DNA from 2 places in the Vibrio sp. KUL70 genome. Region 1 is predicted to be linked to the other one. Evidence: predicted binding sites of a transcription regulator. Region 1 holds the regulator's gene; the other holds the start of a gene.
The links. Region 1 encodes PurR, which represses purine synthesis genes. Its sites were predicted from a motif close to TNANGNAAACGTTTNCNTNA; they were not measured.
Positions count from the first base shown of each region.

Region 2: the regulator PurR is predicted to act here: its motif matches at 5,549-5,568, upstream of glpX (class II fructose-bisphosphatase).

Region 1 covers NZ_AP045834.1:1,107,184-1,114,821, forward strand. The annotation lists partial or broken gene AC6I7V_RS05070 (IS1182 family transposase) at 1-299, opposite strand, end outside; gene AC6I7V_RS05075 (TfoX/Sxy family DNA transformation protein) at 417-1,007, opposite strand; cyclic di-GMP riboswitch class I at 1,136-1,220, opposite strand; gene purR (HTH-type transcriptional repressor PurR) at 1,392-2,396, opposite strand; gene torD (molecular chaperone TorD) at 2,718-3,365, opposite strand; gene torR (two-component system response regulator TorR) at 3,622-4,335, shown strand; gene elyC (envelope biogenesis factor ElyC) at 4,456-5,331, opposite strand; gene cmoM (tRNA uridine 5-oxyacetic acid(34) methyltransferase CmoM) at 5,447-6,229, shown strand; gene mukF (chromosome partition protein MukF) at 6,366-7,638, shown strand, end outside.
Region 2 covers NZ_AP045834.1:2,839,300-2,846,937, reverse strand. The annotation lists gene pfkA (6-phosphofructokinase) at 247-1,209, shown strand; gene tpiA (triose-phosphate isomerase) at 1,357-2,127, opposite strand; gene AC6I7V_RS12810 (5-carboxymethyl-2-hydroxymuconate Delta-isomerase) at 2,363-2,710, shown strand; gene AC6I7V_RS12805 (DUF805 domain-containing protein) at 2,759-3,181, shown strand; gene AC6I7V_RS12800 (DUF3135 domain-containing protein) at 3,265-3,600, opposite strand; gene AC6I7V_RS12795 (helix-turn-helix transcriptional regulator) at 3,717-4,334, opposite strand; gene glpX (class II fructose-bisphosphatase) at 4,482-5,489, opposite strand; gene zapB (cell division protein ZapB) at 5,814-6,056, shown strand; gene rraA (ribonuclease E activity regulator RraA) at 6,127-6,645, opposite strand; gene AC6I7V_RS12775 (1,4-dihydroxy-2-naphthoate polyprenyltransferase) at 6,719-7,636, opposite strand.

The DNA of each region.
Region 1 (7,638 bases):
TCTCTGTCAGTGACATACGCAGGAACCATCGATAAGCGACATTGACTTCAATCTCTTTCACGAGTTGTCGCTCGCTTTTTTATTCCGAAGAGGTAACCAAGCAGGATGATTTTAAACAGGCGTACAGGGTCAACAGGTGGGCGACCGTTGTCTTTACAGTAGAGGTGAGCGACTTCATTACGGATAAACTCGAAGTCGATGGCTTTATCTATCTTACGAACTAAATGGTTCTGAGGAACGAGCTGTTCCATGGTGACCATTTCGAGTTCATATTGTTGAGGTGAAGGCTCTTGAAGCATAGTGAGATATCCATATTTCGATACCCCTATTAGATCAAAGGTCTAGCTTGAAAGCTAGACCTTTGTCAGCAGTCTGAGCCACATTGATGTGGCTTTTGACAATTAAGTGAGGTGGACTTAATTGATAGAGTTGATAAGCTCATCGCGTCGTTGTTGAGGTATGACCGACCAATGAGTACCGTTGATGGCACCTTCAAGTGCCCAAAGCAGCTCTAAGCTGACACTGGATGAGTGAGACTCTTTTATTGCTTTGTATGCATTAACAGAACCTGACTCATACAAGCTCTCGACGGTATCGATGCCCGCTTTTTTCAACATACGCTCTGTGGCAAGTCGAAGGTTGGGCAAATCTTTTAATCGTGTAGGCTTCGCTGATGATTGGATTTGCTTCTCTTTTTTGGCACAGTCAAGGGACGCTTTTGCCAGTTCGATAATACGTTCTTGAGTCTGCCAGAGATCTTCTGGAAGAGCAAAATACTTAGTAACGACTGGGAATCCGCGTTTTTTGTATACGTAAGGTTCGAAACCCTGTTGTTCAAATTTTGAAGTAGTATTTTTGTCAGCTCGAATGTGTAATTGATTGTTAACGACCAGTGCAAACATCGTGTCGTCGGCAAATAGGCCAAAACCGCCAAACATTGAGCGTGACTTAATCTTTCCAAGTGGCTCAAATAACTTCATTGAGTCCTTGAGTATCGGTTTATCCATATTGTTTATCTCGGTGTATTTGAATTACGCCACCAAATAAGCAGGTCCGAGAGATTAGCAAAATGTCGCAATAAAATTGTCAATAAGCCGTAAATTACTACTAAAGGTAGGAAATACTGCATTTTGCCATCGGTAACCCCGCTACCATACCAATAATGGGTTAGGCCGGAGGCTTTGCGTCTCACCCTTTCAAGTGATTTGCCCTGTGCGTGACTGTATAACGAAGAATAAAGTTTTTTGTTGAATGAGGTTCACACTTGTTATTCCAAAATGTGATCTTAATTCAGTTAATTGTTGTCTTTATATGCAACAAGGTTTTTACTTTGTCAGAATAAAAAAAACGCACCAAGCGGTGCGTTTTATTAGATTTCTCTAAAGTTTACGTTATTTTAACGTTTTAACTGTAGCTCGCTCAATGATCTCTGGATGCATTTCGAACACGCGTTTTTCGTGATCTTTGTCTTTAATGCGTTCCAACAAGATTTCAAATGCGTTTTTGCCGACACGACGCTTTGGCTGGTGAACAGTTGTCAACGGTGGTGAGAAGTACTCTGCCAGCTCAATATTGTCGTAACCAATCACTGAAATGTCTTCTGGGATCTTAATGCCTTGCTGCTGCAGACGGCTCATAAGACCAAGTGCCATAGTATCGTTAAAACAGAATACTGCTGTCGGGCGATTCTCCATTGAAACGATTTTATCTGCCGCGATAACTGCGGTGTCACATTCGAAGTTACCTTCAAGAATTAGATTGTCATCTGTTTGAATGTTTGCTTCTTCAAGAGCACGACGATAACCCGCGATACGCTCTACACATGCCGCTTTATCCAAATGTCCACTTAGACAAGCAATACGATCATGTCCTCGTTCAACCAGGTATTTAGTGGCGAGGTAGCCACCTTCTTCTGAGTTGTCGATGATTTTATCCGCTTGTGAACTCTCTGGGCCCCAGTCCATAACAACTTTTGGAATGTCTGCGTGGCGGTCAAGCATTTCACGCAGTTCTTCAGTCAAGTCAGAACACATTACCAAGATACCGTCTACGCGTTTTTCAGCAAGCATTCGGATGTAGTCGCGTTGCTTTTCGTAGATACCACCTGTGTTACATAGAATCAGCGTGTAGCCTTGACGGTAACAGTAGCTCTCTACACCATCGATCACTTCAGAGAAGAATAGGTTGGTTGATTGAGTCACTAGCATACCGATTGTGCGCGTAGAGTTACATTTCAGGCTACGAGCAACAGCACTTGGTGCATAATTTAGTTCATCGACGGCTTTGTTTACTTTTTCTTGAGTCGCTTCTGCGACGAAACGTGTCTTGTTGATCACGTGAGAAACGGTGGTTGTTGATACGCCGGCTAAGCGAGCGACATCTTTTATAGTTGCCATGGCTTTATCCTATTGATAGCTACTTCCTCAGCAGTACGGAGCAAGTAGCCGTTTAAAGCTACCAGAACAAGAGCTTAGAATATGGAGGGCTCTCTCGGTACTAAAGTGCTAAAAAACAAAAAACCGCTTATGAGAGCGGCTTGTCTTAACACCGAAATGCTCTTAGCTAATTTAAAGCATAGCATTTCGAGAATGTTTCATATTTTATCGTTTGCGGTCACAATTTTAGACTGACTAGAAAATACTCGCAATAAAATTCACCCAGAAATCTGGGTGAGTTGTCACATTCTACCTAAATTGTACCCTTAGTCATCAGTGAATTTATTCACCAGCTAAATATTGTGCGTCAAGTTTACAGAAAGCGACTAGCAATTCTGCAACACATGCGTAAAAACCAAACTCATCAAATTCACGGCATTTTACTGCGAACTGTGGAACCCAACTAAGGAGCTGTTGTTCAACAAACTCGTGTTGTGTAGCGAAAGCCGTTTCTAGATCTTGTTCACTCTCAAGGTCGTTGGAGCGAATAATGATGTTACCTAGGAAATCTAACTCAATGGCTAAGTGGTCAGCAGGCTCTTTTAGATCTTGGTTTACGGCGATGCCGTAAGACGCCATGATGGCTTCCATGTCTTGAGCTGGTTTCGCATTCAGTAGTCCACTTTTGTCTAGATAAATAGAAGCGTACGGCAGAGCACCGTACTTATCCGACTTTAAGAACAGCTCGCAAAAATCGGATGAAAGCTCTAATTGAGCATCTTCACGGTTCTGTAATCGGTTAAGTGCATCTACTAGGTTATTGATTGATGGCTTAAGCGTCTCGTTGTCGCCGAGGCCGGTTAAAAACGAACGAATCTCAACCGAGTGGTATTTCTCCAATTCTTCTTGAGTCAGTTCTTTCGCGAACAGGCTCGATAGCCACCAGTAGATTTCAGCTCGTTGTTCATTGAACGCTTTGGTTTCTTTCATCTCAATAATCCTAATATCGTCTTTCGTAATATCTGCGGTACGAAGGCTTACTAACCCTTGTATTTGCTAACTGCAAAGTCACTCGTTAGTAGTAATGCCTATATTGAATTGCGATGGGGGGTAAATAGCAAGGTTTAAGATTGTCTTGTATCAAAAAAAATTCAGGTTTCTGGCTTTTATCTTACCTACTACTAGAATTGTTACTAGTTATGAATAGAATGGTCACTGAAACTATTAAATAAGAAAAGTGGTGTAGATGAGCTATCACGTATTAGTCGTTGAAGATGATGTGGTAACCCGTAGTAAGCTGGTTGGATATTTCCAGAATGAGGGTTACACAGTAAGCGAAGCAGAAAGCGGCGCTCAAATGAGAAATGTTTTAGAAGAAAATAACGTAGATCTCATTATGCTGGACATCAACTTACCAGGCGAAGATGGATTGATGCTAACTCGCGAATTACGCAGTCAATCAGACATTGGGATTATTTTAGTTACTGGACGCACGGATAGCATCGACAAAATTGTAGGCCTAGAGATGGGCGCAGATGATTATGTTACCAAACCATTTGAACTTCGCGAATTATTGGTTCGAGTGAAAAACCTACTTTGGAGAATTTCTGCGGCTCGCAAGTCACCAGCAGGTGCAACTGAGCAGGCGGAAGACGCGTCAATCGTTCGCTTTGGTGAATGGACGTTTGATATTCCACGTCGCGCACTGAGTAAAAACGGTGAGCCAGTGAAATTGACCAAAGCTGAATATGAGTTATTGGTTGCGCTGTCGTCATACCCTAACCAGGTTTTAAGTCGTGAGCGAATCTTAAATATGATTAGCCACCGCGTTGATGCACCAAACGATCGTACCATCGACGTATTGATTCGTCGTATGCGTGCTAAGATGGAGTTTGATCCAAAGAATCCACAAATTTTTGTGACGGTTCATGGTGAAGGCTATATGTTTGCAGGCGATTAGCAGCCAGCATTGAAATGTTCAACAAGCGAAATTGAAAAAGCCGAGATATTCAGTATCTCGGCTTTTTGTTTATGAAATCAGCTTGAAAGGTCTAGGGACTTAAAGTCATTTCATACAGCATTAAATGGCTGGTTGTGCGCCACTTGTTGGTTGTGCATCAGAGGCGGCAGAGAGCTCTTCTTCAAGCATAGAAGGTTCGGGGATGATCATCGGCTCTTCTATTTCGGTGCTTTGGTTATCTAGCCAATCGCGCAATGATTGCCAAACTAACCCCATCGTTTCATGCCAATATCGTTCGGTCTGCTCTAAGTAGATCGCTTTTGGCATGTACTTGTTCCAAGGTTGCTCAATGCCTTCTTGAGCCAGAAAATTGGTAGGCGCTGGAATCGGCTTCATTCCTGCATCATGAAATTCGTTGAGAGCACGCTGCATATGGCTAGCGGAAGTCACGAGTACCATTCGTTTGTTTTTCACAAATGCAGCAGCCTGACGCGCTTCTTCCCACGTATCTTTAGCTGTCTCAAGTAGGATAATGTCAGGTTTAGACACACCCAAGGCCAAGGCAACCTTCGCCATCATGCGTGCGTTACTGACTTCAGTACCACCACCATAGCCAGATAAAATCAATCTAGCACCGGGATAGATTCGTTGAATGCGGATGCCTTCACTTAATCTCATCAGACCTGTTCGGCTGAGTTCAGATGTAGGCGGGATTTGGTCGTCTACGACATGGCCACTACCCAATACCATCACATAGTCGATAGATTCATTTGTCGGCAAAAAAGCGGTGTGTTGTCGTTCCATTGGCATAAGAAGTTGGCTAGAAACGGGTTGGAACGCGATCAGGAAAATACCACAGAGTGCAGACAGCGTGATAAGGCACCCTGTTTTACGTTTTGTAGTGAACATAACAAGGGCTAGGCCCAGAAAAGCGAGAATTAACATTGCTGGCAGTGGCATCAACAGTGAAGACACTACTTTTTTCAGCTCAAACATATCCGAATAGTCCGAAAAAACATCACTTAGTACTAAAAAGAGACATCGCCTCTTTATTCCTGAAATTCCTGTGACAGAATAGCAGGCACGATAGGACATGATAACCCAAGTAGCTGTGACTGAAGACCGTAATTTCGACGATATTGCCCACAAATTTGCAAAAAATATTTACGGCTCTGACAAAGGAGAGATCCGTCAGATCATCGTATGGGAAGATTTAGAGCAAGCGTTAAGCACATTTAAAACCGAAGAAACACCTTTGCACATTCTGGATGCAGGAGGTGGTTTAGCGCAGATGTCGCAAAAGATAGCTAGCTTGGGGCATAAAGTGTCGCTGTGCGACCTCTCTTCTGAAATGCTGAAATTGGCACAGCAAGATATTGATAAAGCCGGCTTGCTTGAACAGTATCGATTCATTCATTCTCCGGTTCAAAATATTGCACAGCATATAGAAGAGCCAGTGGATATGGTGATGTTTCATGCCGTAATGGAGTGGTTAGCTGATCCAAAAGAGGCTTTGGATATCCTGCTTAAGCAAGTGAAGCCGGGTGGTGTGGCATCAATTATGTTTTACAACCATCACGGATTAGTCCTCAAAAATGTGATTTGTGGCAATATTCCTCATGTATTAAATGGGATGCCACATCGAAAACGGTTTAAGCTGCAACCCCAAAAAGGTTTGAAACCTGAAGAGGTCTATCAGTGGATAGAAGAGGCGGGTCTTGAGATTAAAGGAAAGTCGGGTATTCGCTCGTTTAGCGATTACATAGGTAATATGGAGTACATGGGCGACTATCAATTCGAAGATGTGCTAGAGCTTGAAAAACAGCTATGTCGTCAAGAGCCTTACCTCTCTTTAGGTCGCTATATTCACGTTTGGGCGCAAAAACCAGAATAAAAAAACGGAGAGTGTGGTACAAGAGTTGCCATCGCATTCCTAGGCTACAGTCGATAACCTGATAGCCAGCGTTATAAAGAAAAGGCGTAACATCGACATCTGCTCGGTGTTACAAAGAACAGTAACAGGAACCACAATGAGTGAAATGACTCAAACTGCCGAAGAGCAGCCAATTGATGAGTTGGTGGGCTGGGTCAAGCAGCATGATTTTTCATTAAATTTGCCGCCTGAGCGATTGGCATTTCTAATTGCCATCGCAGTACTAAGCAACGAAAGGTTCGATGAAGAGTTAGGTGAGGGTGAACTGCACGATGCGTTTACCATTGTCACTCGTCTGTTCGAAGATACCGGCGAAGCCTCAGCGTTTCGCGCAAACAACGCAATCAATGAACTGGTAAAACAGAAATTGATTAGCCGTTTTACCAGTGAGATTACCGATGGTGCGAGCATTTATCGTCTATCGCCGCTCGCAATTGGTATTTCAGATTACTACCTACGTCACCGCCAATTCTCGAAGCTGAAACTCTCAATTCAATTATCGATGGTCGCGGACGAGATGGCGAAGGCTATTGAAGCCGCACAAAAAGGCGGAACGCCGGGTCACTGGCGCAAAAACGTTTACGGTGTCCTAAAATACTCAGTTGGCGAGATTTTTGACCAAATTGATCTTAACCAGCGTGTAATGGATGAGCAGCAACAGACGGTTAAACAGCAGATTGCAGACCTTCTTAATAAAGATTGGCGTGAAGCGATCAACAACTGTGAAGCTCTGTTATCTGAAACCTCTGCAACGTTGAAAGAGCTTCAAGATACTCTACAAGCTGCTGGTGATGAACTGCAGACACAGATTCTTGATATCCAGGAGATTGTGTATGGTGACGACGAGCTGGAGTTTGTTGGTGAAACCCTGTTCGGTTTGCAGATGAAACTAGACCGAATCACAAGTTGGGGCCAACAAGCCATCGACTTATGGATTGGCTACGACCGCCACGTACATAAGTTTATTCGTACTGCCATCGATATGGATAAGAACCGAGCGTTCAGCCAACGTCTGCGCCAGTCGGTTACTGACTACTTCGACGCACCTTGGCTACTTACTTGCGCCGACGCTGAAAAGCTCACAGATCTACGTGATGAAGCACTGGTTCTGCGTGATGACGAGGTGATGGGACAAGCGCCACTTGATGTCGAGTATGAAGAATTTGAACAAGTGAATGATTACCTCTCAGACAAAATCGCTGAGATGTTGAAGGTTCACAAACAGCAAGGGACGCCAATCGACCTTGGCCTAGTACTGCGAGACTACCTTGCAGAACACCCTCGCACACACCATTTTGATTTAGCCAGAATTGTTGTCGACCAAGCGGTGCGCTTAGGTTACTCAGAGTCTGACTATCAGGCGATCCAAC
Region 2 (7,638 bases), 1.4 Mb from region 1:
TACTTTGGTGATAAAAAAATCAGCCAATAACAATTAATGTTGATTCTGATGTGAATCAACAAAGTTATTGAGCAAAACTGTAATACTCCTACAGAAGTAGAAAAGTTACATAAATTTGTGCGATTTGAGTGGTATTCCTGTTGAGTAAATGTAACATAGCGCACAAATATAGATTTAAAATCTTGTTGATATACAATCAGCAAGAGCAAGAATTGAATAATAAATTCCCAAATATTGAGGGTGAGCATGATTAAGAAAATCGGTGTTTTAACAAGTGGCGGTGACGCACCTGGTATGAACGCAGCAGTTCGTGGTGTTGTTCGTACAGCGTTGTCTTCTGGTATCGAAGTTTACGGCATTTACGATGGCTACCTAGGTCTGGTTGAAGATCGCATTCAGAAACTGGATCGCTCTAGCGTATCTGACGTGATCAACCGTGGTGGTACTTTCTTAGGCTCTGCACGTTTCCCTGAGTTCAAAGAAGTTGAAGTTCGCCAAAAAGGTATCGAAAACCTGAAAAAACACGGCATTGAAGCACTTGTTGTTGTTGGTGGTGACGGTTCTTACATGGGTGCGAAGAAGCTAACTGAAATGGGCTACCCATGTATCGGTTTACCAGGCACAATCGATAACGATATCGCCGGTACTGACTACACAATCGGTTACCTAACCGCACTGAACACTGTGATCGACAACATCGACCGCCTACGTGATACTTCATCTTCACACCAACGTATCTCTATTGTTGAGATCATGGGCCGTCACTGTGGTGACTTAACCCTAATGTCTGCGATTGCTGGTGGCTGTGAGTACATCATCACGCCTGAAACAGGTCTAGATAAAGAGCAGCTTATCCAAAATATCCAAGACGGTATTGCTAAAGGTAAGAAGCACGCAATTATCGCACTGACTGAGCTGATGATGGATGCAAATGAGCTAGCGAAAGAGATCGAAGCCGCGACTGGTCGCGAAACTCGAGCAACGGTTCTTGGTCACATCCAACGTGGTGGTCGCCCAACAGCATTCGATCGTGTACTGGCTTCTCGTATGGGTAACTACGCAGTTCACCTACTTAAAGATGGTCACGGTGGTCGTTGTGTTGGTATCGAGAAAGAGCAGCTTGTTCATCACGATATCATCGACTGTATCGAGAATATGAAAAACCCAGATCGTTCAGACCTATTCAAGGTTGCCGAAGAGCTATTCTAAGCCGGTCTTGGTTTAAAAGTGTAAAGAGCCGCTGCAGTGTCAGCGGTTTTTTTATGCCTGAATATATGAAAGTTAGGCTTGGGTGACAGGCAATAAAAAGGCCAACCGCAGTTGACCCTTCCTTCAATTTAAACTGAGAAGTCTAAATTAAGCTTTTGCTTTAGCTGCTGCTTTAGCGATAGCTGCGAAACCAGCTGCGTTTAGAGCTGCGCCGCCAACTAGAGCACCGTCGATGTCTGGTTGTGCGAAGTAAGCTTCAGCGTTTTCAGGCTTAACAGAACCACCGTATTGGATGATTACTTGCTCAGCAACTGCTGCGTCTTTTTCAGCGATCATTGCACGGATAGAAGCGTGGATGCGTTGTGCATCTTCAGCTGTTGCTGCTTTACCAGTACCGATAGCCCAGATTGGTTCGTAAGCGATGATTGCGCCGTTTAGAGCTTCAACGCCGTAAGCGTCGATAACTGCGTTGATTTGACGCGCACATACTGCTTCTGTTTCGCCTGCTTCGTTTTGCGCTTCAGATTCACCGATACAGAAAACTGGCTTCAGGCCGTTCTCTTGTAGGAATTTGAATTTCTTAGCGACGAACTCGTCTGATTCGTTGTGGTACTCACGACGTTCAGAGTGACCGATGATGATGTGAGAAGCACCGAAGTCTTTCAGCATTTCTGGAGACATGTCGCCAGTGAAAGCACCGCTGTTGTTTAGGTCAGTGTTTTGTGCACCTAGGATGATTTTGTTACCGCCTTCTGCGATAAGACGCTCAGCTAGATCGATGTAAAGTGCTGGTGGAGCTACTGCTACGTCTACACCTTCAACGCCTTCAAGTTCAGCGTTAAGACCAGTTAGCAGCTCAGTTACCATTGCTTTGCTACCGTTAAGTTTCCAGTTACCCATCACTACAGGACGACGCATAGGAATATCTCCGTATTTAATCAATTAATGTAAAAAATCTTCGTAAGAATATAACAGATAAAACGCGTTAGATCATGATTGTGGTCATGTCTTTATGGGATCTTATCGATTGGTCAGAGTAGATAATAAACAGATATCAGTGATCTAACAGACAGAATAATAGTGAACTTCTCGGATTTTTCACGGTTACTTGATATTAAAGGACAAACGATTGCGTGAAGAATAGGAAGTAACCATGCCAAATTTAGTTCTTGAGTACTCAAACTCGGTGGATGAGCGAGTGAATGTACAAGGTTTGCTAGAAGATCTCCATCAAGTTGCATTACACTGTGGATTGTTTGATGCATCCTCTGTCAAATCTCGTTCTCTGCGTTGCCATAATTGGCTAGTGGGGGAAGAAGACGACAGTGTGGACTTTATTCATATCAGTTTTGAGTTACTTTCTGGTCGCACAGATGAGCAGAAAAGGGAGCTGTCACGAGCACTAATGGTGGTATTGCAAGAACAAGCAAGCCATGTAAGAAGTTTGACAGTGAACATTCGCGATATGGACATCAACAGTTTTCAAAAAGTGATTAATTAAATTTTTGCAGCCCATTTTGGCCGCATCCCAAATTAGAGTGTGTTTAAGATGTCGATGAAAGCGTTACTGTTTTCCTTCCAAGGAAGAATCAGCCGTAAAACCTACTGGATTTGGAACGTATTTTACTACGTTGCGATTACGGGCTTTGCCTCCGGTATCTCTGTGTTGTTCCCTGCATACTCATACATCTTATTGCCAATTTTCTTATTGATGTTGGTGATTCCTGATTTGGCAGTGACGGCAAAGCGCTGGCATGACCGTAATAAATCAAATATGTGGCTGCTACTGAATGTGCCTTTAGTTTTAGGGCGTCTAGCATCGCCAATGGCGACACCAACCGCTGAAACCGTTTCACCTGTTCACATGGTGGCGACGGTTGCCGCATTGGTGTGTGGCCTGTGGATTCTGGTTGAGTGTGGCTTTTTGAAGGGCACAGAAGGTCGTAATGAGTACGGTGATGAGCCGGAGTAAGGTGCAAACAAGCACTGTGCTAAGAATGTTTTGAAAGAAAAAGGAGGTATGTCGCCTCCTTTTTTGTATCGCTTCCCTAAGGGTTAGGTGTTCCTTGGTTTAAATGCAATGATGGTCGCTTGTGGTGGTTCTGAGTTCGAGCTATTACCCTGCAGTGCTTCCTGAAATTTGCAGACTTGACAACGTAGCTCTCGCATTAGCACAACGTTGGCTTGGTGCGGGTTTTTACAGCGGCTGACCACTAAGTCAATGTGGCTTTGTTGGGCGCGCAGTCTGTCTTGCATAATGTGAGAGGCGGAGCAGATCATCTGTTCACACATTTCTTGTTTAAGTTGGTTGAACGCATTCGGATCTCTCTGAGCAAGTTCAACCAATTCATCGAAACGGGGCAGTTTGAGATTGGGTTGAGGATGTCCCATCTTTCTTTCCTTAGTAATGCATCGTGAGTGAGATACTTTAAGCTTAAGAAAGAATTTGGTTGTTTTTTGTTCAGTTTGTGTTCTTCTCAAATTTGAGACAGTGGCTGTCTACAGCACTAAAACGGAATCACCGTATATGTACAGCGACGCTCACCCGCAATAATGTGCTCGGAACGACTGATATTGCAGTCATTTTTGAGTAGCTCTGTAAACACGTTTAACTCAGATTGGCATAAGCTTGGACAGCGCGTTGCGGCTTTACAGATAGGGCAGTGGTTCTCAATCAAGACGTAGTGATCACCTTCATCGTGCAGCTCTGCCATGTAGCCTTCATCTTCACGCAGCTGAGTGAGGGTTTGAAGCTTGCTAAGAAGGTCATCGCAGTTAACCAAGGCTTGTTGGTACTGCTTTAGAGTCGATTGCTCTCGCTCTGCAGCGACTTTAGCGAGGCCCTCTTTTCCAAACAGATTCTCAACCGCATCGATAACTTGAATAGTCAATTCACCGTGGCGGTCAGAAAACTGATTGTGCCCCTGCTGGGTTAGAGACCAGTGACGCGTTGGGCGGCCAACTTTCACTTTCACGTCATGAAATGCCAGAATACCATCATCTTCTAGGCTTTGGAGGTGCTGCCTTGCACCCATAGTCGTCATGCCAAACTCTTGTGCGAGCTGCTTAGCAGTAACGGCCCCGTGGCGCTTAATGGTGTGTAAAATTCTGTCGCTTGTTTTCATACTATCCCTACCTCATGAACCTTACTATTATGAGGCAAGGTATTTATAAAGCAAACCATTTACTATAGCCAACCTGTAACATCGCTACAAAAAGAAAAGGCCAGCATCGAAATGCTAGCCTTAAACAGAATGGGGTGATGATCGTTATTAAAGAATGTGATCGATCACTTCTGGGTCTTTACGCTCAAGGTAGTGAATCGACTTGATACGACGAATGGTACGGCAGCGGCCACGAATCAGTAGAGTCTCTGTGGCTGCGATGTTGCCTTGACGCGTGATGCCCTCTAGCAGATCACCTTTAGTGATGCCTGTTGCCGAGAATACAACGTTGTCACTGCGCGCCATGTCTTCCATTTTTAGAACTACACCTGCAGTTACGCCCATTTCAGCACAACGCTCAAGTTCCAGTTCACCGTGCTTACGGTTCTCTTCGTTGTCGCCTTTCACTTCATGACGTGGCAGCAAACGACCGTGCATGTCGCCATCTAGCGCACGAATTACTGCTGCTGATACCACACCTTCTGGTGCGCCACCGATGCAGTACATCACGTCTACTTCGCTGTCTGGCATACAAGTTAGGATAGAAGCGGCTACGTCACCATCTGGTACAGCAAATACGCGTACGCCCATCGCTTGCATCTCTGCGATCACTTGATCGTGACGAGGTTTCGCTAGCGTGGTTACTACAAGCGTATCTAAAGATTTACCCAGTGCTTTAGCAATGTTCTCTAGGTTCTCTTTTAGTGGCTTTTCTAGGTCGATAGCGCCTTTAGCACCAGGGCCAACAACCAGTTTTTCCATGTACATATCAGGCGCTTTGAGGAAGCTGCCTTTTTCACCTGCTGCTAGTACAGCCAGTGCGTTTGACTGGCCCATCGCCGTCATGCGCGTCCCTTCGATTGGATCGACGGCGATATCAACAGCATCACCACCAACACCGACATTTTCGCCTATGTATAGCATCGGAGCATCATCGATTTCGCCTTCACCGATCACGATCTCACCGCTGATTTCGGTTTTGTTGAGTAGGCTACGCATGACTTCTACTGCGGCACCATCGGCAGCGTTTTTATCACCACGGCCAAGCCATTTATAACCTGCTAGTGCTGCACCTTCAGTGACACGAGAAAATGCCATTGCTAAATCGCGTTTCATGCGGACTCCAAAATTTTCAAAGGGGGAATAGAAATTTCGCGGCGGATTTTACCATAGTTCAAAGGAAACGTTTGCTTTTTTGCTTTTGTGACTTTGTTTACGATCAAAGTCGAGCAGAAATTTTAAAATATTCACCGAAATAATCAGTTAAGTAATCGTGCTGACACAATTAACGTCAATATTCGGTAAAAAGCGATGTTTTTTTCATCGAATGGCGCAAAATATCGAAGATATAGAGTGTTTATCCGTGCTCTGCTGAGTAGAATGGGGCAATAAGTGGAGTGAACCTTCAACATCAAATGGATAACTTAAAGGTAGGCCAGAATGTCTTTTGAAGTACTAGAGCAACTAGAAGCAAAAATTCAAACAGCAGTTGATACTATTGCACTTCTGCAAATGGAAGTAGAAGAGCTAAAAGAAGAGAAGCAGCAGCTAGCGGCAGAAGCTGGTGAGCTAAAAGCAAGCCGTGAAGAGCTAGAGCAAAAAACTCAGCAAATGCAGCAAGAACATGCAGCATGGCAAGACCGCATTCGCAGCCTACTAGGCAAGATGGACGAAGTTGAGTAATCCACTTTTGTTGCGATAAACGTTGAAGAAAAAATGCCCGCTACTCGGTTAGCGGGCATTTTTGTATCAACTATTGATTGTCATCATCTTCATCATCAAGCTCGAACTCTACATCGAGTGGCTCTGGCGAGAGAATGATGCCGGTGTTGTCGGCATAGAGGTAATCTTCAGGTAGAAAGCTAACGCTGCCAAAATTCACGGGAACATCAACTTCACCAACGCCATCTTGCACAGCGCCAACCGGGATGGAGGCGAGCGCGTGGATACCCAGGTTCATATCTTCTAGTTCGTCGACTTCACGTACGCAGCCATACACAACAATACCTTCCCACTCATTGTCTTCGGCTAACAGTGCTAACTCGGCATCAATCAGCGCTTTACGTAGCGAGCCACCACCATCAATCAGTAAAACACGACCTAAGCCGTCTTGCTCTAGAACGGAACGGATCAGCGCGTTGTCCTCGAAACATTTGAGTGTAGTGATCTGTCCAGCAAAGGAGGCTCTTCCACCAAAGTTGCTGAACATCGGCTCTACGACATCCACTTGGTCTAGATAGATGTCGCACAGTGCTGAAGTGTTGTATTCCATTCGCGTACCTTTTGAACAATGAGCTTACTTTGAGTATATCGGTGCTCGATCCCTTTGCAATGATTAGTCTGAATTATGTCAATAGAGTTTGAGCTACAACAACACTAGCAAACAATAAGTTAGTCACCAGAGAGCATTTCACGATAACAGGCATCATAGGTGCGATTTGCGCGGGTTTTTCCGTATCCCAAACGGCCTTACCGTGTTTATAAACGGTGATGATACTCAGTGAAAATGGCAGGCTAATCCAGACAGGTTTATCTTGAATAAGCAGGTAGCATGCGAAAGCAATCACTGCCACGCTCAGCAGCACAAAGTGATACTGCTTCGCTCTGCGCTGTCCTAGTCGAACCGCCATGGTGCGTTTACCACACTCACTGTCGTTTTCGATGTCACGCATGTTGTTGATGTTAAGTACGGCTACCGCCATCAAGCCACAGCCCAAAGCGGGTAAGAATAAGCTTGGTTCGATGTGTCCAGTGTGTAGGAAGTAAGTCCCGGATACACCAAGCAGACCAAAGAAGATGAATACCGATAGGTCGCCTAAACCGATATAACCATAAGGCTTGTTACCGACGGTGTATGCAATCGCGGCTGCAATCGCCAGCACACCCAAACCGATGAAAGAGAGAATACTCTCAATAGAGGATAGGGCGTGGAAAATTAAGATAAGCCCAGCAATCATGGTAAACACAATGTTTAGGATGATGGCTTGCTTCATTGTTGCGGCTGAAACAGCACCCGACTGCATCGCCCGCATTGGGCCTAGACGTTTATCATTGTCGGTGCCTTTTACCGCGTCGCCATAGTCATTGGCGAGGTTGGAAAGGATCTGCAGCAAGGTCGCGGTGAGAAAAGCCAACAAAGCAATGGAGAGAGAAAACTGATCGCTAGCGAACGCTAAACTACTTCCTGTAAGAATAGAGACGAGTGCGAGAGGCAGAGTTTTTGGTCGTGCGGCATCAAGCCAAATCAGTAGAGATTGTTTCATCG